DNA from 3 places in the Isoptericola nanjingensis genome. Region 3 is predicted to be linked to each of the others. Evidence: riboswitches for the same ligand, from Rfam matches in the RefSeq annotation. Region 3 holds a riboswitch; each other region holds the start of a gene.
The links. A riboswitch is a leader RNA that binds a small molecule or an ion and turns the genes downstream of it on or off. The one in region 3 is predicted to bind S-adenosylmethionine.
Positions count from the first base shown of each region.

Region 1: another riboswitch for S-adenosylmethionine. It lies ahead of ACQP6G_RS03035 (methylenetetrahydrofolate reductase); the one in region 3 lies ahead of ACQP6G_RS07565 (NADPH-dependent FMN reductase).
Region 2: another riboswitch for S-adenosylmethionine. It lies ahead of ACQP6G_RS17185 (aminotransferase class V-fold PLP-dependent enzyme); the one in region 3 lies ahead of ACQP6G_RS07565 (NADPH-dependent FMN reductase).

Region 1 covers NZ_JBNOZL010000002.1:31,851-38,287, forward strand. The annotation lists gene ACQP6G_RS03020 (hypothetical protein) at 1-157, shown strand, start outside; gene ACQP6G_RS03025 (hypothetical protein) at 555-1,739, shown strand; gene ACQP6G_RS03030 (NADP-dependent oxidoreductase) at 1,799-2,698, shown strand; SAM riboswitch class I at 2,792-2,898, shown strand; gene ACQP6G_RS03035 (methylenetetrahydrofolate reductase) at 2,904-3,938, shown strand; gene metE (5-methyltetrahydropteroyltriglutamate--homocysteine S-methyltransferase) at 3,967-6,381, shown strand.
Region 2 covers NZ_JBNOZL010000008.1:197,936-204,372, reverse strand. The annotation lists gene ACQP6G_RS17215 (TetR/AcrR family transcriptional regulator) at 1-99, opposite strand, end outside; gene ACQP6G_RS17210 (DUF1304 domain-containing protein) at 199-585, shown strand; gene ACQP6G_RS17205 (NADP-dependent oxidoreductase) at 618-1,634, shown strand; gene ACQP6G_RS17200 (class I SAM-dependent methyltransferase) at 1,642-2,598, opposite strand; gene ACQP6G_RS17195 (O-succinylhomoserine sulfhydrylase) at 2,663-3,928, opposite strand; gene ACQP6G_RS17190 (rhodanese-like domain-containing protein) at 3,925-4,416, opposite strand; SAM riboswitch class IV at 4,719-4,835, shown strand; gene ACQP6G_RS17185 (aminotransferase class V-fold PLP-dependent enzyme) at 4,870-6,312, shown strand; gene ACQP6G_RS17180 (CsbD family protein) at 6,386-6,437, opposite strand, start outside.
Region 3 covers NZ_JBNOZL010000003.1:435,824-442,260, forward strand. The annotation lists gene ACQP6G_RS07540 (exo-rhamnogalacturonan lyase family protein) at 1-354, shown strand, start outside; gene ACQP6G_RS07545 (rhamnogalacturonan acetylesterase) at 351-1,448, shown strand; gene ACQP6G_RS07550 (DNA polymerase IV) at 1,467-2,549, opposite strand; gene ACQP6G_RS07555 (hypothetical protein) at 2,623-2,982, opposite strand; gene ACQP6G_RS07560 (DoxX family protein) at 3,131-3,685, shown strand; SAM riboswitch class IV at 3,826-3,960, shown strand; gene ACQP6G_RS07565 (NADPH-dependent FMN reductase) at 3,982-4,596, shown strand; gene ACQP6G_RS07570 (flavin reductase family protein) at 4,635-5,159, shown strand; gene ACQP6G_RS07575 (LLM class oxidoreductase) at 5,174-6,367, shown strand; gene ACQP6G_RS07580 (LLM class flavin-dependent oxidoreductase) at 6,377-6,437, shown strand, end outside.

The sequences.
Region 1 (6,437 bases), on a different contig from region 3:
CTCGTTCGTGGCGTCACCCGGCGTCGTCCCGGCCGTACCGGACCTGCTGATCCTCGCCAGCCCGCAGGCCGCATCCGCAGCGACCCACGAAGGCCGGTGGAGGCCCGACACACCGGTCGTCGGGTTCAGCACCTGGGAGAGCACGGCCGCCGGGTGACGGGCGACGGAGCGTCCAGCGTCACGACGACAGGCATCGACTTCCGGAGGAGCAATCCGTGAAGGGCGCAGTCATCGTGTCCACCGGGCTGCGCCTGTGACTCACCGACGTCTTCTTCATCACCGCGGTCGACGGGCGAATCGGACGTAGCCGAGCTGACACACCTGGACGTCACGTACCTCCATGACTGTGCCCTCATGACGTTCTCCACGGAACCGATCAGCGAATGGCCCGGGCGTGGGAGTGTGTTCTTCGGGGTGTCGTGGTCGGGAGACGTCGGCGCCGGCGGGGTTTGCTGGGGAAGCATCGAGCACCGCCGGCCGGCCATCGGCTGAACACAGCCCCGCGACGAATGTCGTCATCCAGTACCTGCGAGACACCGAAAGGCATCCTCCTCATGAGCGCGTCGCCAGAAGACCGGGCCTCGGGACCGAGCCGCCCGGACCCGGCCGACAGGTCCCGCCCCGCCTCCGGCTCCGCCGTCCTCGCCGCCGCTCTCCTGACCGACGACCGCGACACCGTCGGTCGCGCACTGCGGGACGGCGTGGCGGTGGTGCCGCACCTCGAGCGGGAGGACGGGACGCCGCAGGTGCGGGTCTTTCACGCACCCGTCGGCTCGGCGAAGCCGTACGACGTGTGTCTCTTCTCCTCCCCCGAGGCTCTCGAGACGTTCCTCGGGGACGACCCGGGACGCGAGTTCAGCCTGCGTCGTCGCGACTCGCTCGCCCCGTTCCTCACGCGCCACGGCGCGGTGCTCGAGCGGGTCGTGGTCGACCCTGCCGGGCCGCACCCGATGGTCCTCGGCGTCGCCGAGACTCTGGCCGCCCTGGACCTCGACCCCGACGACGATCCGACGGGTATGTCCGACGACTCCGGGGCGGGCATCAGCATCGAGGGCCTGCACGCCATGGCCAGCGTGGACGAGCCCGGAGGGTCACGCGGCATCGGCATCGAGCTCAACCTGCCCGACCACTGGGCCCTGATCGACCTGGAGGACGAGGCGCAGCGCGACCTGCAGATCCGCGCGATCGTCAAGCAGCAGGGCGCGGGGCTCGGTGACCGCGGGGCAGGGCTGCGGCGCGACCTGCGGGAGCAGCTCACCGCGGTCGCCGCGAAGGCCGCGGCCGCGGGCGGGCAGGTGATGGCCTACCTGGTGCTGCCCGGAAAGGACGCCGCCCTCGCGCTCAACCTCACGCTGTACTGGCACGACCTCGGCCCCGAGGCCGGCGAGGTCACGCACCTGCAACGCATCCACGACCGCCTCCACCCCCGGCTCGGACCCGACGACGAGCTCACCGTCACCGACACCCTCTCGGGGCCGTTCCTGCGCCACGTCCGCGTCGGCCGGGGTGCGGCCGAGCTCGGCGGCCAGGACGTCTCCCTGCTCCTGGTCGACTACTGGGCGCCGGCTCCCGGCGCACGGTCCGTCGCCCGACTCGCGTTCTCCACCCCGCACGTCGAGATCCGCGACGCGATCCTCGGCCTCACCGACAAGGTCCTGTTCGCCACCGAATGGCTCATGAGCGCGCCCGGCGACGTCACGGGCCCGACCGACGCCGACGCCGCACCGGTGCTCGCCTGATCTCGGCCCGGGGCACGAGGACCTCGGTACCGTGTTCCGCTACTGCCTGAGGAGGAGACGTGCGCGCGATCGTGTTCGAGACCCACGGCGGCCCCGAGGCGCTGCACCTCGCCGACGTCCCCGACCCGCAGGCCGGGCCCGGCCAGGTGCGCGTGCGTGTCGAGGCGGCCGCCGTCAACGGCTGGGACGTGAAGTCGCGTGCCGGGGCGACCGGCGGCCCGGCGCCGACGTCGGCCGTCGTGCCCGGGCTGGAGGTGGCGGGAGTCGTCGACCAGGTCGGGGACGGCGTGGCCGGCGTCGCGCCCGGCGACCGCGTGGTCGGGTTCGCCGTCGGCGGCGGGTACGCGGAGCTCGCCCTCACGTCGGTCTTCGCGCGCGTGCCCGACGGGCTCGCCGCGACCGACGCCGTCACCGTCCCCGTCGCGGCCGAGACCGCGACCCGCGTGCTGCGCCTCCTCGACGTCCGGCCGGGCGAGACGCTGCTCGTGCACGGCGCCTCGGGGTCGGTGGGCGAGCTGGCCGTCCAGCTCGCCGTGCGTCGCGGCGCCCGCGTGATCGGCACGGCGTCGCCGCGGAACCAGGAGCGCGTCGCCGCCCTCGGCGCGACGCCCACCACCTACGGCGCGGGGCTCGTGGAGCGGGTCCGCGCCCTCGCCCCCGACGGCGTGGACGCCGTCCTCGACACCACCGGCGCGGGCGTGCTGCCCGACTCGATCGCCCTGCGCGGCGGCACCGAGCGCATCGTCACCATCGCCGACGACGCCGCGGCGGACCTCGGCGTCGAGGCCAGCTGGCGGTCCGAGCGCGACGCCGGCGAGCTCGCCGAGGCCGTCGACGCCCGGGCCCGCGGCGACCTCGTGACCACCGTCGGCGCGGTGCTGCCGCTGGCCGACGCGCCGAGCGCCCACGCGCTCGTCGAGACGGGCCGCGCGGGCGGCAAGGTCGTGCTGGTGCCCTGAGCAGGGCGTTCCCGCCCGATCTGCATCGGCGATCGTCTCACCAGGCGGTCTCATCCTCGCCCGTATCGCGGATGCTGCGTACGATCGCGTGACAAGCCATCCAGAGCGGCCGAGAGTCCTGGCTCGACGACGCCGCAGCAACCCGTTCTCCGACGGAAGCCTCCCGAGGACGAAGGTGCTCACGCCAGGATCGATGGAGTGACGCATGGTCGCAGAGGCATCCCTTTCGCCCACCCCGGCAGCTCAGCCGGCGTTGCCGGCACGCCCGACGGTCTCGTTCGAGCTCATGCCGCCGCGCCGGCCGGACGCCGCCCCCAAGTTCTGGGAGACGGCGCGCCGGCTCGTGGCCGCACGACCGGACTTCGTGTCCGTGACGTACGGCGCCGGCGGCGGTGACCGGGCGACCGCACGCCAGGTCGTGTCCACCCTGCTCGCGGGCACGCCCGTCCTGCCCGTGGCCCACCTGACCTGCGTGGGCGCGCACCGCGAGGACGTCTCCGCCGTCATCGACGACTTCCTCGACGCCGGCACCCGCGCGTTCCTCGCCCTGCGGGGCGACCCGCCGAAGGACCAGCCGGACTGGGAGCCGCCCGCCGACGGCGTCGCGTCCTCGATCGAGCTCGTGCACCTGCTGCGCGAGGTCGAGGCGCGACGGTGCGCGACCGACCCCGGGGCCGCGCTGCGCGGCGCCGCGCGCCCGATGACGATCGCCGTCGCGACGTTCGTCGACGGCAACGTGCAGGCCGGCACCACCCGGGCCCAGGAGGTCCGGCGCCTCAAGGAGAAGCAGGACGCGGGGGCGAGCTTCGCCATCACGCAGCTGTTCTACGAGGCCGACTCCTACACCGACTTCGTCGCCGAGGCCCGCGCGGCCGGGGTGACGATCCCGATCCTCGCCGGGCAGCTGCCCACGACCGAGCCGCGCCGGCTCCGTCGCGTCGAGGAGCTCACCGGCGTCCGCGCGCCCCGGCACCTGCTGGACGCGCTCGACGCCCTGCCGGACCCGGAGGCCCAGCACGCCTACGGGACCGCGCGTGCCGTGGAGCTCGCCCAGCGCGTGCTCGACGCGGGCGCACCCGGCATCCACGTGTACACGTTCAACAAGTACCGTCCCGCTCTGGACCTGCTCGAGGGTGTCCACCTCGGCGGACCGGCGCCGGCCGACGCCACGTCGGACGGCGCGGACCTGGCCAGAAGGCCGTGGGTACCGAGCATCCCGACCCAGGCTCCCGCCGTCTGACGCGCGGAGCCCGAACTCTGGAGTGCTCATGTCCACCACATCGACACGCCCCACCCCCGCCACGGCATTTCCCGGTGGCACGATCCTCGGCTACCCGCGCATCGGGCGCCGCCGCGAGCTCAAGAAGGCCGTCGAGTCGTTCTGGGCCGGGCGCACCGACGCCGTCGACCTGGAGGTCGCGGCCGGCGCGCTGCGCCGCGAGACGGCCCGCCGCCTCGTCGACCTCGGCCTCAACCCCGACGACGGCTCCGTGCCCGGCGCGTTCTCCTACTACGACCAGGTGCTCGACGTCGTCGCGCTGCTGGGCGCCGTCCCCGAGCGGTTCCGCGACCTGCTCGACGACGCGGACGGCTCGCTCGAGCTCGACGGCTACTTCACCGTGGCCCGCGGCCGCGGCGAGGACGCCCCGCTCGAGATGACCAAGTGGTTCGACACCAACTACCACTACCTCGTGCCGGAGATCAGCGAGACGACGCCGGTCTCGTTCGCCGACCACCGCATCGTGCGCGAGTACGCCGAGGCCAAGGAGGCCGGCGTCACGACGCGCCCGGTGCTCGTGGGCCCGGTGACGTTCCTCGCGCTGTCGAAGGCGGCCGACGAGGCGGGCGAGGGCTTCCACCCGCTCGACCGGCTCGACGACGTCGTCGCCGCGTACGCCGACCTGCTCCGCGCGCTGGCCGCCGTCGGCGTGCCGTGGGTGCAGCTCGACGAACCCGCGCTCGTCACGGACTCCCTCGACGTGCCGGCGGAGCGCCTGCACGCGGCGATCGCCTCGGCGTACCGCACCCTGGCGACCGACCTCGCGACGGCCACCGACGACACCGCCTCCGAGGACTCGGCGGGCGCGCGGCCCGCGATCCTGTTGACGGCGCCGTTCGGCGGGCTCGGCGACGACGGACTCGCCGTGCTCGCGGGCACCGACGTCGACGCGATCGCGATCGACCTGGTCAAGGGCGCCGTGCGCGCCGACCCGGTCCCGGGTCTCGAGGACAAGACCCTCGTCGCCGGCGTGGTCGACGGGCACAACGTCTGGCGGGCCGACCTGGCCGCCAAGCTCGACGTCGTCGAGTCGCTGCGGGGCCTCGGCGCCGGGGCCCTCGCCGTCGGCACGTCGACGTCGCTGCTGCACGTGCCGCACGACGTCGAGGACGAGGTCTTCGACCAGCAGGCGGCGGGCACCACGCTCGACCCGCGCCTGCGCGACTGGCTCGCGTTCGCCGACCAGAAGGTGGGCGAGGTCGCGACCCTGGCCCGTGCCCTCGCCGACGGGCGGGAGTCCGTCGCGGACGCGCTCGCCGCGTCGTCCGCGGCCGTGGCCTCGCGCGCGACGGCGGAGGGCGTCGTCGTGCCCGCGGTGCGCGACCGGGCCGCGGCGCTCACCGACGCCGACTTCGCCCGTGGCCCGTACGCGGAGCGCGCTGCCGCGCAGGCCGCGCGGCTCGACCTGCCCCCGCTGCCCACGACGACGATCGGCTCGTTCCCGCAGACCCCGGAGATCCGCAAGGCCCGCGCCGCGTGGACGAAGGGCGAGCTGTCCGACGCCGACTACTCCGCCGCGATGCGGGAGGAGATCGGGCGCGTCGTGACGCTGCAGGAGGAGCTGGGCCTCGACGTGCTGGTGCACGGCGAGCCCGAGCGCAACGACATGGTGCAGTACTTCGCCGAGCAGCTCGACGGCTTCGCGGTGACGGCGAACGGCTGGGTGCAGTCGTACGGGTCGCGCTGCGTGCGCCCGCCGATCCTCTGGGGCGACGTGCAGCGCCCGGCGCCGATCACGGTCGAGTGGTCCGCGTACACGGCGTCGCTCACCGCGAAGCCGGTCAAGGGCATGCTCACGGGCCCGGTGACGATCCTCGCGTGGTCGTTCGTCCGCGACGACCAGCCGCTCGGCGACACCGCCAACCAGGTGGGCCTCGCCCTGCGCGACGAGATCGCGGACCTCGAGGCGGCGGGCATCGGCATCGTGCAGGTGGACGAGCCCGCCCTGCGCGAGCTGCTGCCGCTGCGCCGGGCCGACCAGCCCGCCTACCTCGACTGGTCGGTCGGGTCGTTCCGGCTCGCGACGTCGGGCGTCGCGCCGGCCACGCAGGTGCACACCCACCTGTGCTACTCGGAGTTCGGCGAGGTCATCGGCGCGATCGACGGCCTCGACGCCGACGTGACGTCGGTCGAGGCGGCCCGCTCCCGGATGGAGATCGTGCCGGAGCTCGCCGACGCCGGGTACTCCCGCGGCATCGGGCCGGGCGTCTACGACATCCACTCCCCGCGCGTGCCGTCGTCCGACGAGGTCACCGAGCTGCTGACGCTCGCCGTCAAGGCGATCGACCCGGCGCTCGTGTGGGTCAACCCGGACTGCGGGCTCAAGACCCGCCGGTACGCGGAGGTCGAGCCGGCGCTCGCCCACCTGGTCGCCGCCGCCCGCGAGGTCCGCGCGACCCTCTGACCGGTGCCGTCGCCCGGGTGACGCAATAGACGTCGACCCGGGCGACGGTCCCGTGC
Region 2 (6,437 bases), on a different contig from region 3:
GAGCGCGGGGACGGACGCCTCCGCGTACCCGTCGCGCCAGAACACCTCGCGCGCCGCCCGGACCGCCTGCTCGGTCTCGAACCCCTGCGCCCTGCCCATCGTTCCTCCAAGTTGTGTAACGCTCGTTGCAGTATATACAGTGGACCGACCGTTACAGAATCGACCGGCGGGTGCGCCGGCAGGCAGCAGGGAGAACCGATGGTCGTCGCAGGGCTCGTCCTGGCCGGGATCGCCGCGGCGCTCCACGTGGTCATCTTCTGGCTCGAGTCGGTCGCGTGGACCACCCCCCGGGCGCGCGCCACGTTCGGCACGACCGAGCAGGAGGCCGCCGCCACGCGCGAGCTGGCCTTCAACCAGGGCTTCTACAACCTGTTCCTCGCCGTCGTGACCGCGATCGGCATCGTGCTCGTCGCCGCCGGCACCACCGGTGCCGGCGCGGCCCTCGTGCTGGCCGGCACCGGCAGCATGCTCGCCGCCGCCCTCGTCCTGTTCCTCTCCTCGCCCGACAAGCGCCGGGCCGCCGTCACGCAGGGCGCCGCGCCGCTGCTCGCGGTCGTCGCGCTCGTCGTCGGCCTCGCATCCTGATCATCGACCCCGGAAGTAGGCACCACACCCGCATGTCCTCCATCGTCAGCACCCAGGTCCAGCTCGCCGCCCGCCCCACCGGGTGGCCCGCGCCCGACGACTTCCGCACGGTCCAGGTCACCTACGGCGACCTCGAGCCGGGCCAGGTCCGCGTGGCCAACGAGTTCGTCTCCGTCGACCCGTACATGCGCGGGCGCATGAACGACGTGAAGAGCTACACCCCGCCCTTCGCGCTGGGGGAGACCATGACGGGCGGCGCGATCGGGCGCGTCGTCGAGTCGGCGTCCGACGACGTCCCGGTGGGCGCGGTGGTGCTGCACCAGCACGGCTGGCGCGACGTCGCGCAGGAGGACGCGCGCGGCTTCCGCGTCGTGCCCGAGCTCCCCGGGGTGCCGCTGTCCCTCCACCTGGGCATCCTCGGCATGACGGGGCTCACGGCCTACGTCGGCCTCACCGCGATCGCGGGCATGAAGCCCGGCGACACGGTGTTCGTCTCGGGCGCGGCGGGCGCCGTCGGCACCGCGGCCGGCCAGATCGCGCGCCTGCTCGGCGCGGAGCGGGTCGTCGGGTCGGCCGGGTCGGCCGAGAAGGTCGAGCTGCTCACCTCGAAGTACGGCTACGACGCCGCCCTCAACTACAAGGACGCCCCGGTCCGCGAGCAGCTCCCCGCGCTGGTGCCGGGCGGCGTCGACGTCTTCTTCGACAACGTCGGCGGCGACCACCTCACCGCGGCGCTCGACGTGATGAACGACGGCGGCCGGGTCGCGCTGTGCGGGGCCATCGCCGGCTACAACGCCACCGACCGCCTGCCCGGCCCGGACAACATGGCGAACCTCATCACCAGGGGCCTCCGGCTCGAGGGCTTCACGCTGGGCGGCTACCTCCACCACGGCGCCGAGTTCCGCGAGCTCATGACCGGGTGGTTCGCGGACGGGAAGATCGCCTACGACGAGACCGTGGTCGACGGCATCGAGAACGCCCCGCAGGCGTTCCTCGACATGATGGCCGGCGCCAACACCGGGAAGATGGTCGTCCGCACGGCGCGCTGAGACCGCGTCAGCCGCGCTCGACCGCCCGGGCGACGAAGACCCACTCCAGCCCGGGCCGGTCGGGCGCGTCGTGCACCTGCTCGACGACGTAGCCGGCAGTCTCGAGCGACGCCGCCAGCTCGTCGTGCTCCCGGAACCGGAGGGTCGAGTCCGAGCGCAGGACCCGTCCGTCGGCCAGGACGAACGTGCCGCGGAACGTCACGAGCGGCAGCGAGACGTCGACCAGGTCCGTCCACGTCTCGACGACGCCGAACCCCGCCACGTCGGTGCGCCGGTGCGTGCGCTCGCGCGTCCAGCGCTCCCAGGACCGCCGCGCCGGGTCGCGGGTCTCGAACGCGAGGCGACCGCCCGGGAGGAGCGCGGCGTGCACGCCCCCGAGTGTCGCCGCCCAGTTGTCGTCGGTGAGGAAGACCTGCGCGACGTTCCCGGTCATCGTGGCGAGGTCCACCTGCAACGGCGGCAGCGTGGTGGCGTCGCCGTGCAGCCAGCGCACGCGCCCGGCGCCGGGCTTGCCGCGGGCCACGTCGAGCGACGCGCCCGCCGGGTCGAGGCCGACGACGTCGATGCCCTCCGCCGCGAGCAGCACGGCGAGCGCGCCCGTGCCGCAGCCGACGTCGAGCACCTGGCGCGCGCCCAGCTCGCGGGCGAGGGCCAGGTACGGATCGAGGTCGCGGCGGTCCGGGTCGAGCGGGTCGTACAGCCGGGCCAGCGTGGGGTCGGCGAAGATCGGGTCGGGCACGGGGCGACCGTAGGCACGGCCGCGGCGGGCGGCCCAGGGAATTCCGCGGGTGCCGGACGTGTCGTCCGCGTTCCCGAGGCCGTCGAGGATCTGCCCGGCGACGGCCTCGGTGTCGAACTCGGTCCAGGTGCCCGTCGTCGAACCCGGGGCCAGGGGTTCGGTCCAGCGGCGATGACGGACGCGCCACGCGCCGAACAGGAAGTCGACGTCGTGCCGTGTCCCCACAGGTCCTCCTCGTCGGGCGTGCCGGGCCCGAGCATGGCAGGGGCCTCCGACACGTCGCGGGAGCTCAGGCGCGCAGCGCCTGCTCGACGTCCTCCACGATGTCCCGCGGGTCCTCGAGGCCGATCGACAGCCGCACGGTGGTCTCGGCGATGCCGACCTTGGCGCGGCCCTCCGGGCCGAGCTTGCGGTGCGTCGTCGTGGCGGGGTGCGTGATGATCGACTTCGCGTCGCCGAGGTTGTTGGAGATGTCGACGACCTGCAGGGCGTCGAGGAACGCGAACGTCCGCTTCTTCGCCTCCGCCGGCTCGGTGCCCTCGGGCACCGCGAGGTCGAACGTCACGACCGTGCCGCCGCCCGACTGCTGCGCCTTGGCGAGCTCGTGCTGCGGGTGCGAGGGCAGGAACGGGTAGCGCACGCCGGTCACACCGTCGAGCTCCTCGAGCGCGGTCGCGACCTGCAGGGCTGCCGCGTTCTGGGCGCGCACGCGCACGTCGAGCGTCTCCAGGCCCTTGAGCAGCACCCACGCGTTGAACGGGCTCAGCGACGGTCCGGTGTTGCGCACGAACGTCTGCACCGGCCCGGTGAGGAACTCCTCCGAGCCGAGGATCGCGCCGCCGAGCACGCGCCCCTGTCCGTCGATGTGCTTGGTGGCCGAGTACACGACGACATCGGCGCCGAGCTCCAGCGGCTTCTGCAGGACCGGCGTCGCGAACACGTTGTCCACCACGACCACGGCACCCGCGGCGTGCGCGAGCTCCGCCACCCGCCGCACGTCGACGAGGTCCTGCATGGGGTTGGACGGCGACTCGAAGAACACGACGTCGGCCGGCGTGGCGAGGGCCTCCTCCCACTGCGAGGTCACGTGCCCGTCGACCAGGTCGACGCGCACCCCCCACTTGGCGAGGATCTCGTCGTAGATGACGTTCGTGGACCCGAACAGCGCCCGCGCCGACACGATGCGCGAACCGCTGGAGACCAGCGCGGCGAGGGCGTTGAACACCGCCGACATGCCCGACGCCGTGGCGTAGCAGGCCTCGGCACCCTCGATGAGGCGCAGCCGCTCCTCGAACGTGTGCACCGTCGGGTTGCCGTACCGCGAGTACAGGAACTGGGACCGCTCGCCGGCGAACGCCGCCTCCGCGTCCGCAGCCGAGCCGTAGGTGTACCCCTGGGTGAGGAACAGGCCCTCGGACATCTCCTGGAAGTCCGAGCGGCGGTGCCCGCCGCGCACGGCGAGCGTCGCGGGCCGGACCGTGGCGGGCAGCGGGCGCGAGCCGCCGAAGGTCGTGGGGTCGGCGCCGGGGCCGGTCGGGACCTGCGCGTCGCTCATCGGGCCTGCTCCGAGTCCTGCTGGGCTGCCCGCGTCGCGGCGGCGTCGTCGAACGCGCCCCACGGCAGGCCGCGCACCTTCCAGCCCTCGCGGTCGCGGACGCCGTCGAAGCCGGGGCCGCCCTCGAACCCCTCGAGCACGTTGTACGCCGGGCCCAGGCCGGACGCCGTCGCGAGGCGCGCCGCGCCGATCGAGCGCTGACCGGAGCGGCACAGGAAGACGATCGGGCTGTCGGCGGTCACGCCCGCGGCGGCCAGCTCGGCGAGGAAGCCGGCGTTGGGGCGACCGCCCGCCTGCACCCACTCGACGAAGAGGGGGGCCTTGCCGGCGGTGGCGGTGTCCGGCACGCCGATCGCGCGCCACTCGCCCTCGGTGCGCACGTCCACGAGGACGGCGTCGGGGTCGCCGGCGAGCAGGTCCCACGCCTGCTGCGGGGTGAGGTCGCCGGCGTAGCCCTCGGCGGGGCGGGGATCGATCTGGGTGCTCATCGCAGTCCTCCCATCGGTCGTGGCGGTAGCACCCTCGTCCGGTACGGCCGCCGTCGCCGACGACCGGCCCGCGGGTTGCTGCGGCGTCGACGTGCCACGTCACTCGGCCGCTCGGGATGGTCGTGGCGATCGTACGCCCGCCGTCCGCGTGCTGGTCACCCCGTCTCGCGACGCGAACGCCGCGCGTCCCCCGGGTCGCGCGCCGGCGACGCCGAACCCGAGGTGGCCACCCTCGACCGCATCGTGAGAAGGACGCCGGATCCGCTTGACCGCGAGGTGCCGCGCACGCACGATGGGCGGCAGGTCAAGAGCGCCAGCGCGAAGCCCCGGCTCGCTGGCCGGCAACCCTCCTCTCGCGGCGGGGTGCCCCGGGTGACGACCTGGCCCCGCGCCGTCCGGCGTGCGGGCAAGCGCGGGGAGCCACCTCCCCGGCACGACCGAGGAGGACCACGCATGACCACGCTCACCACTGCGCCTGCGGTGCCCGCCGCGCGCGCCGCCGCCGTGCACGACGTCGCCCCCGTGCTGCCCGTCGTCGGCGGCGACACGCTCGTGCCGCTCGTCGACGGCCGCCAGGTGCCGTACGCCAACCTCGACGTCGCGGCGTCGGCGCCGGCCCTGCAGGCCGTGGCGGACCGGGTCGCGCGCGTGCTGCCGCTGTACGCCAGCGTGCACCGCGGCGCCGGCTACCTGTCCCAGGTCTCGACCGCCCTGTACGAGACGGCGCGCCGCACGATCGGCGCGTTCGTCGGCGCCCGCGAGGACGACCTCACGATCGTCACCCGCAACACCACGGACTCGCTCAACCTGCTCGCGGGCTGCGTGCCCGCCGACCCGGCCACCGGCGAGCCGGGCCGCGTCCTCGTGCTCGACATCGAGCACCACGCCAACCTGCTGCCCTGGCAGCGCGTCACCGACGCGACCGTCGTCACCGGCGGGCCGTCCGTGTCCGCCACCCTCGCGGAGATCGAGGAGGAGCTGAGCTCCGCCGCCGCGGCGGGCCGCCCCTACGCCCTGCTGGCGCTCACCGGCGCGTCGAACGTGACCGGCGAGGCGCTGCCCGTGGCCGACGTCGTCGCCGCGGCGCACGGCGCGGGCGCGCGCGTCGTGCTCGACGGCGCCCAGCTGGTGCCGCACCGCCGCTTCTCGCTCGCGGAGACGGGCGTCGACTACGTCGCCTTCTCGGGCCACAAGACGTACGCGCCCTTCGGCGCGGGCGCCCTGGTCGGACGCCGCGACTGGCTCGACGCCGGCACCCCGTACCTCGCCGGCGGCGGCGCCGTGCGCCGGGTCCGCACCACCACCACCGAGTGGCACGAGGGCCCCGCCAGGCACGAGGCCGGCTCGCCCAACGTCGTGGGCGCGGTGGCGCTCGCGGCCGCGTGCGACGAGCTCGCCGCGCTCGACCCGTGGGTCGCCGGCGAGCACGAGGACGCCCTGCGGCGCCGCCTCGTGGACGGGCTGGGCGAGGTCGAGCGCGTCGAGGTCGTGCACGTGTGGGACGACGCCGTCGACCCGGTGGGGGTCGTGACGTTCACGGTCTCCGGGTACGACCCGGGCCTCGTCGCCGCGTACCTGTCCGCCGAGCACGGCATCGGGGTGCGCGACGGCCGGTTCTGCGCCCACCCGCTGCTCGGCCGCCTCGGGTTCGATGCCGGGGCCGTCCGTGCGTCGGTGGGTCTCGGCACGGCGGGCGAGGAGGTCGAGCGGCTCGTCGCCGCCGTCCGCTCGCTCGTGGCCGAGGGGCCGCAGGCGCGGTACGACGTCGTGGACGGGCTGTGGGTCGTCGTCGACGACCCTCGCCCCGTGCCCGAGGGCTCCGGCCTCGAGGGGCTGCTCGCCACCGCCGCGCTGGGCGCCGACGAGGCCTTCGGCTGCCTGCCCGACGACCTCTGAGCCGTCGGTCCCGCCCCGGGCGGACATGACGACGGGGCGCCACCGTGCGGTGGCGCCCCGTCGTGTCAGCGGGTCAGCCCTTGAACGCGTCCTTGACGTCGTCGCCCGCCTGCTTGAGGTTCGCG
Region 3 (6,437 bases):
GAGGTCGAGGCCCGCTGGGTGGAGTTCTGCCGGCTCTACAACAGCTCGAAGGCCGAGCAGAAGGACGCGACCGGCTCGGACTGGGGAAGCCTCAACCTCAAGCAGTCGTACGCCCGCGCCACCGCGTACGCCGCCGTGCGCCTCGACGACGACGTGCTCGCGGCGCGCGCCTGGAAGGAGCTCGCGACCGGGCACGCCGGCTACCCGGACGACATGGACTGGGGCACGCACCGCGTGGAGCCGCCCGCCGTCCTGCGGGCGGTCGACGAGGCCGTCTTCTCGTCCAACGCGTCCGCGCAGTACGGGCTCGCGGCGATCCAGTGCCTCGCCCTCGTCGGGGAGAAGCTGTCGTGAGCGCCCGACGTCGCCCTGTCGGCCGTGTCACGACGGCCGCGCTCTGCGCGCTCGTCGCCGGCGCCGCACTCGGAGATCCGACCGCGCACGCCGCCGTCGGGCGACCCGGCCTGGCCGGTCCCCGCCCGGACGCGGCGCTGCTCGAGCGGTGCACCGGCACCGACCCGGTCGTGTGCACCTACCCCGACCTGTCGCCGGGCCACTACGACGTCACCGTCATGCTGGGCGACCGGCACGGCCCGGCCGGCACCGAGGTGCAGGCGGAGGCACGGCGCCTCATGGTCCCCGAGGTCCACACCGCCAACGGCGAGCTCGCCCGCCGCACGTTCACCGTCAACGTGCGCGACCCCGAGAGCCAGCAGAACCAGCCCGTCGGCGAGGGCACCGCCGGCCTCACGCTCACGTTCACCGGCGACGCGCTGCACGTCGCCGGGATCGGGATCCGGGCCGCCGACGCCCGCACCCCGCGCATCGCCCTGCTCGGCGACTCCACCGTCACCGACCAGGGCGGTGCGCCGTACACGGGTTGGGGCCAACGGCTGCCCGCGCACCTCCGGCTCGGGGTGAGCGTCATCAACCACTCCGGCTCCGGCGAGAGCACGGTCTCGGTGCTGGCCGAGCCGGAGATGTTCGACGCCCTGGTGCCGCAGCTGCGCCCCGGCGACCTCGCGCTCGTGCAGCTCGCGCACAACGACAAGACCACGACCGCCGAGCAGTACCGCGCCAACCTCACCGAGATCGTCACCCGGGTGCGGGCCACGGGGGCCACGCCCGTGCTCGTCACCCCGATCGTCCGGCTCCGGTTCGACGGCGACCAGCTGAGCTCCACCGGCCTCGTCGAGACCGCCGCCGGCAGCCTCCCCCAGCACGTTCGCGACATCGCCGCCGACCTCGACGTCGACCTCGTCGACCTCACCGCGCTGAGCGAGGAGCTGGTCGAGCGGCTCGGACCCGTCGACGCCCAGCCGATCTACCTGGTCCGGGAGAACGGCGACCGCACCCACACCTCGTGGTACGGAGCCGGCGTCTACGCCGACCTCGTGGCCGACGAGCTGCACCGGCTCGGCCTCGTGCCGGAGCGGTACTGGCGCTGAGCCCCGTGCCCCCGTGGCTCAGATCCGCCCGCGCACCGGCGTGGTCTCGGCGTCCGTGCCGCCCTCGGGCATCACCATCTCGGCGCGGACGCCGAGCAGCCGCACCTCGCGGCCGGGCTCCAGCCCGGCCGCGAGGTCGAGCACCGCGGCGGTCACCTCCTCGAGGGAGCGCGTCGGTGCCGGGAGCTTCCGCGAGAGCGTCCGCGTGAAGAACGGCGCGTAGCGCACCTTGAGGCCCACCCGGAACACCGCCCGGCCCTCGGCCTCGGTGTCCGCGTGCGCCTGCGCGGCGAGCTCGCGCAACGCCGCCGTGACCTGGTCGGTCGTCGTGAGGTTGCGCTGGTAGGTGGTCTCCCGGCTGTGCCCGCGGGCCACCCACGGGGTGTCGTCGACGACGGCGGAGCCCTCCCCGCGCCCCAGCTCCCCGTACCAGGCGCCCATCCGCGGCCCGAGCTCACCGACCAGGACGGCGTCGTCCGCGGCGGCGAGCTGCGCGACGGTGTCGATGCCGTGCGCCGCGAGCCGCTTCGACACCCGGGGGCCCACGCCCCACAGGTCGGAGGTCGGACGCTCCCCCATCACCTCGAACCAGTTCTCCGCGGTGAGCCGGTAGACACCCGCCGGCTTGCCGAACCCCGTCGCGATCTTCGCGCGGACCTTGGTGTCGCCGATGCCGACCGAGCAGCGCAGGTCGGTCGCGTCGAGCACCGCCCGCTGCGCGTCGTGCGCGAACGCCTCCGGGGCCTCGCCGTCGTACCCGAGGAACGCCTCGTCCCAGCCGAGGACCTCGACCACCGTGCCCAGCCCGCGCAGCGCCCCCATCACCTGCGCGGAGGCCGCCTCGTACACCGGGTGGTCGACCGGCAGGATCACCGCGTCCGGGACCCTGCGGGCCGCCACGCGCAGCGGCATCCCCGACCGGACGCCGTACGCCCGCGCCTCGTACGACGCGGTGGAGACCACCGCCCGCTCCGTCGGGTCGCCGCGCCCACCGACGATCACCGGCCTGCCCGCGAGCTCCGGGCGCCGCAGCACCTCGACCGCGGCCAGGAACTGGTCGAGGTCGACGTGCAGCACCCAGCGGAAGCGGCGCGCGCCCATGCCCCGAGTCTGCGCCACGGCGCGGGGTCCGCGCCGCGCGGGGACGTCCGCGCGGGGACCGTCGTGCGGAAACCTACGCGGGGCCCGTCGGCGGGGAGACCAGCGCGCCGAGGTCCGGCGGGCTGTATCCCGACCCCTTCAGCACCTTGCCGTCCGCCCGCCGCAGCACGCAGCCGTCGGCGTCCACCTTGCTCATGTTCGAGCGGTGGACCTCGACGAACACCGCCGGAAGGTCGATCCCCAGCGCGTCGGCGGCGACGTCGCCGCCCTCGGCCAGCGCCGTCGCGAGGTCCGCGAGCGCCTCGGCCGCCTCCCCGGACTCCTCTGCCAGCAGCGCCCGGCGGTGCTCCGCCAGACCCGGTCGGGCGGTCTCGACCTCGAGGTCGAACGCCGCACGGAACTCGGCGACCCGTCGCATCGGCTCGTGGTCCATGCCGGCACCGTAGGCGGTGCCGGGCGCGTCGTCGAGCGGGTGAGGACCGGGCGAAAACCGGGGGCGCACGCATTCCCGGCCCCGTGGGCCGCTCTCTCCCAGGGCGACCACCCCCGGGTCGCACCTCCCCCTGGAAGAGAGCACCACCATGTCCGTCTCCACCCCGACCCACCGCACGACCGCCGGCACCCGCGCACCGAGCGCCCCCGCCGCCCGTCGGCTCCCGAACGCGCTGGCCGAGCAGGTGGCGCTGCGGCTCGACGTCGCCGTCACCGCCCTCGCCCGGTTCCTCACCCGGTGGTCCGTCCCGGCTCTGCGGGTCGCGCTCGGGCTCGTGTTCCTGGGCTTCGGCGTCCTGAAGTTCTTCCCCGGCGCCAGCCCCGCCGAGGAGATCGCGGGCCGCACCGTCGAGACGCTCACGCTCGGGCTCGTCCCCGCCACGACCGCCGTCGTCCTGGTCGCCGTCATGGAGACCTTCATCGGGCTCACCCTGGTCTCCGGCCGCCTGCTGCGGGTCGGGCTGGTCGTCCTCGCCGTCGCGATGGTCGGCATCCTGTCCCCCGTCGCGCTGTTCGGCGACGAGCTGTTCGGGCACGGCATGACCCTGCTGGGCCAGTACGTGCTCAAGGACGTCGTCCTGGTCGCGGGCGCCGCCGTCGTCGCGGCCGTCGCGCTCGGCGCGCGCCTTCGCCTGGAGGCCTGACGAGAAAGGCGCCCTCGCACCACCCCGGAGCCTCCGGCCGTCCCCCCGGCCGGAGGCTCCGGTGCGTCCACGTGTCCGGATGGTGAGAAGTCTCCGGACGGCCCTGGCGTTCGTCCGACCGGCTGCTATACCTCCGCGCAGGTCACGAGCCCCAGCGCGAAGCCCCGGCTGGCTGGGCAGCAACCCCCATGTCACGGCGGGGTGCTCCGGGAGATGACCTGGCCGCCGGCCGGCCCGTCCCCACGGGTCGAGACGCCGTGCGGCAAGCGTGATCGACGGACTGCGAGGGACGACCCATGACCGAGAACACCCGCCCCGCCACCCCCTCCGTGGTGGTGGTCTCCGGCAACCCGCGCGCGGGCTCGCGCACCGTGACCGCGGCGGAGGCCGCCGCCAGCCGCGTCGCCGAGCTGCTCGGCACCGCGGACGTGGCGACGATCGAGCTCGCGGCGTTCGCGGGCGAGATCCTCACTGCCGCGCACCCGGCCGCCGACGCGGCGAAGGAGCGCCTGGCGCGCGCCACGGTCGCCGTCGTCGCGACCCCCGTCTACAAGGCCTCCTACACGGGCCTCCTCAAGGCGTTCCTCGACCTCTACGGGCCCGACGGCCTGGCGGGCGTCGTCGTCGTGCCACTCGTCGTGTCCGGCAACCCGGCGCACGCACTCGCCGGCGAGGCACACCTCCGACCCGTGCTCGTGGAGCTGGGCGCGGTCGTGCCCACCCGCACGCTGACCCTCACCGAGGCCCAGCTGCCGGAGCTCGGCGAGGCGCTGGACCCCTGGTTCGCCCGCTGGGCGACGCCGTTGCGCCGGGCCGCCGGCGTGCCCGTCCCGTCGGCCACGACCACCACCCCCACGACCACCCCCTCGACCACCCCCTCGACCGCCGAGCTGACGGGAGCCGCCCTGTGACCACGGAACACGCCCACCAGCGCACCGACCTGTCCGCCCTGTCCGAGATCGAGGAGCTCCTGGCCCAGCAGGACGAGCCCCAGCTGTCCCCGGACGAGTTCAAGACGGTGTTCCGCCAGCACCCGGCCGGCGTGGCCGTCGTCGCGCTCGAGCACGCGGGCCGCCCCGTCGGGTTCACCGCCACGTCCGTGATCTCCGTGTCCGCCGCGCCGCCCCTGCTCGCGTTCTCGCTGGCGTCCACGTCGTCGTCCTGGCCCGCCGTCTCGGCGGCCGGCACGCTCGCGATCAGCTTCCTCGCCGACCACCAGGACGACCTCTCCGCCCGCTTCGCCACCAGCGGCATCGACCGCTTCGCGGGGGGCGGCTGGACGGCGCTGCCCTCGGGCGAGCCCGTCATCGACGGAGCCGTCTCCTGGGTGCGCGCCCGCGTGCTGCAGCGCACCCCGGTCGGCGACAGCTACCTGGTCTCGCTGCGCGCGCTGCAGTCCGGGTCGGATGGGACCTCGCCCCTGGTCTACCTCGACCGCACCTACCACCGGCTCGGCGACGAGTCCGCGATCTGACGGGACAGCGACACATGACCGACCTCACCACCCCCTTCGTCGTCGGGCTCGACGTCGACGGCGCAGGCGCCCACCCTGCGGCAGCCGCCGCGACAGGCCTCACGCCGGCCGAGCTCGTCGGGGCACCTCGCCTCGCCCGCGGCGTGCGGCGTGCCGAGAACGCCGGCGTCACCTTCGTGACGTTCGCCGACGCGCTGCTGCCCGCGGTCGCCGGGTCGCCCGGCTCCGCGCGGCTCGACGCCGTCACGCGCGCGGCGTTCGTGGCCCGCACCACCACCGCGATCGGCCTGGTGCCCCAGGTCCCGGCCACCTACCCGGAGCCGTTCCACGTCGCGACCCAGCTCGCCTCCCTCGACATCGCGGCGGGTGGCCGCGGCGGCTGGCTCGCCGCGGCCACCCGCACCCCGGAGACGGCCGACGCCTACGGTCGCGAGCCTGTCGCCGATCTCGCCCGCGAGGCCCGCGACGTCGTGCAGGTGGTGCGCGACCTCTGGGACTCGTGGGAGGACGACGCCGTGATCCGCGACGTCGCGACCGGACGCTACGTGGATCGCGACCGGCTGCACCACGTCGACTTCGTGGGCGAGACCTTCTCGGTGAAGGGCCCGCTCATCAGCCCCCGGCCGCCGCAGGGGCAGCTCGTGGTGCTCGCCCCGGCCGGCGACGTCGCGCCGTCGGTGAGCGACGATCCCCTGGTCGACGTCGCGCTCGTCGGCGGCTCCGACATCGCGGCCGCCCGGGCGGCGGCGCGCGCCGCGACCGCCCCCGCGCCCGGCGCGGACGACGGCGCCGCCCTGGCGGTGGTCGACCTGGAGGTGGTGCTCGACGCCGACGGCCGCACCGCACGGACCCGGCTCGCCGAGCTCGACGCCGCGACCCCCGCCGGGGCACGCACGGGCTGGGGGGCGGGTGCCCTGCAGTACTCCGGCGACGCCGCGGGCCTGTCCGGTCTCCTCGCCCGGCTGGCAGCCTCGGGCGACGTCGCGGGCGTGCGGCTGCTGCCCGCCGTGCTCGACGTCGACCTGCCGGTGCTCGCCCGTGACGTGCTCCCCGCGCTGCATGCCGCCCGGCTCACCGCAGCGCCCCGCGCGGGCGCCACCCTGCGCGAGACGCTCGGGCTCCCGCGCCCCGCCAACCGCTACGACACCCGCCCCGGCGCCGGCACCCGGGCGCGGCACGCCGCCCCGCACGCCGCCGCGATCGCCTGAGGAACCCCGATGACCGCACCGACGACACCGCCCCACGCCCCCGACGCCCCGATCACCCGCCCCCGCGCGC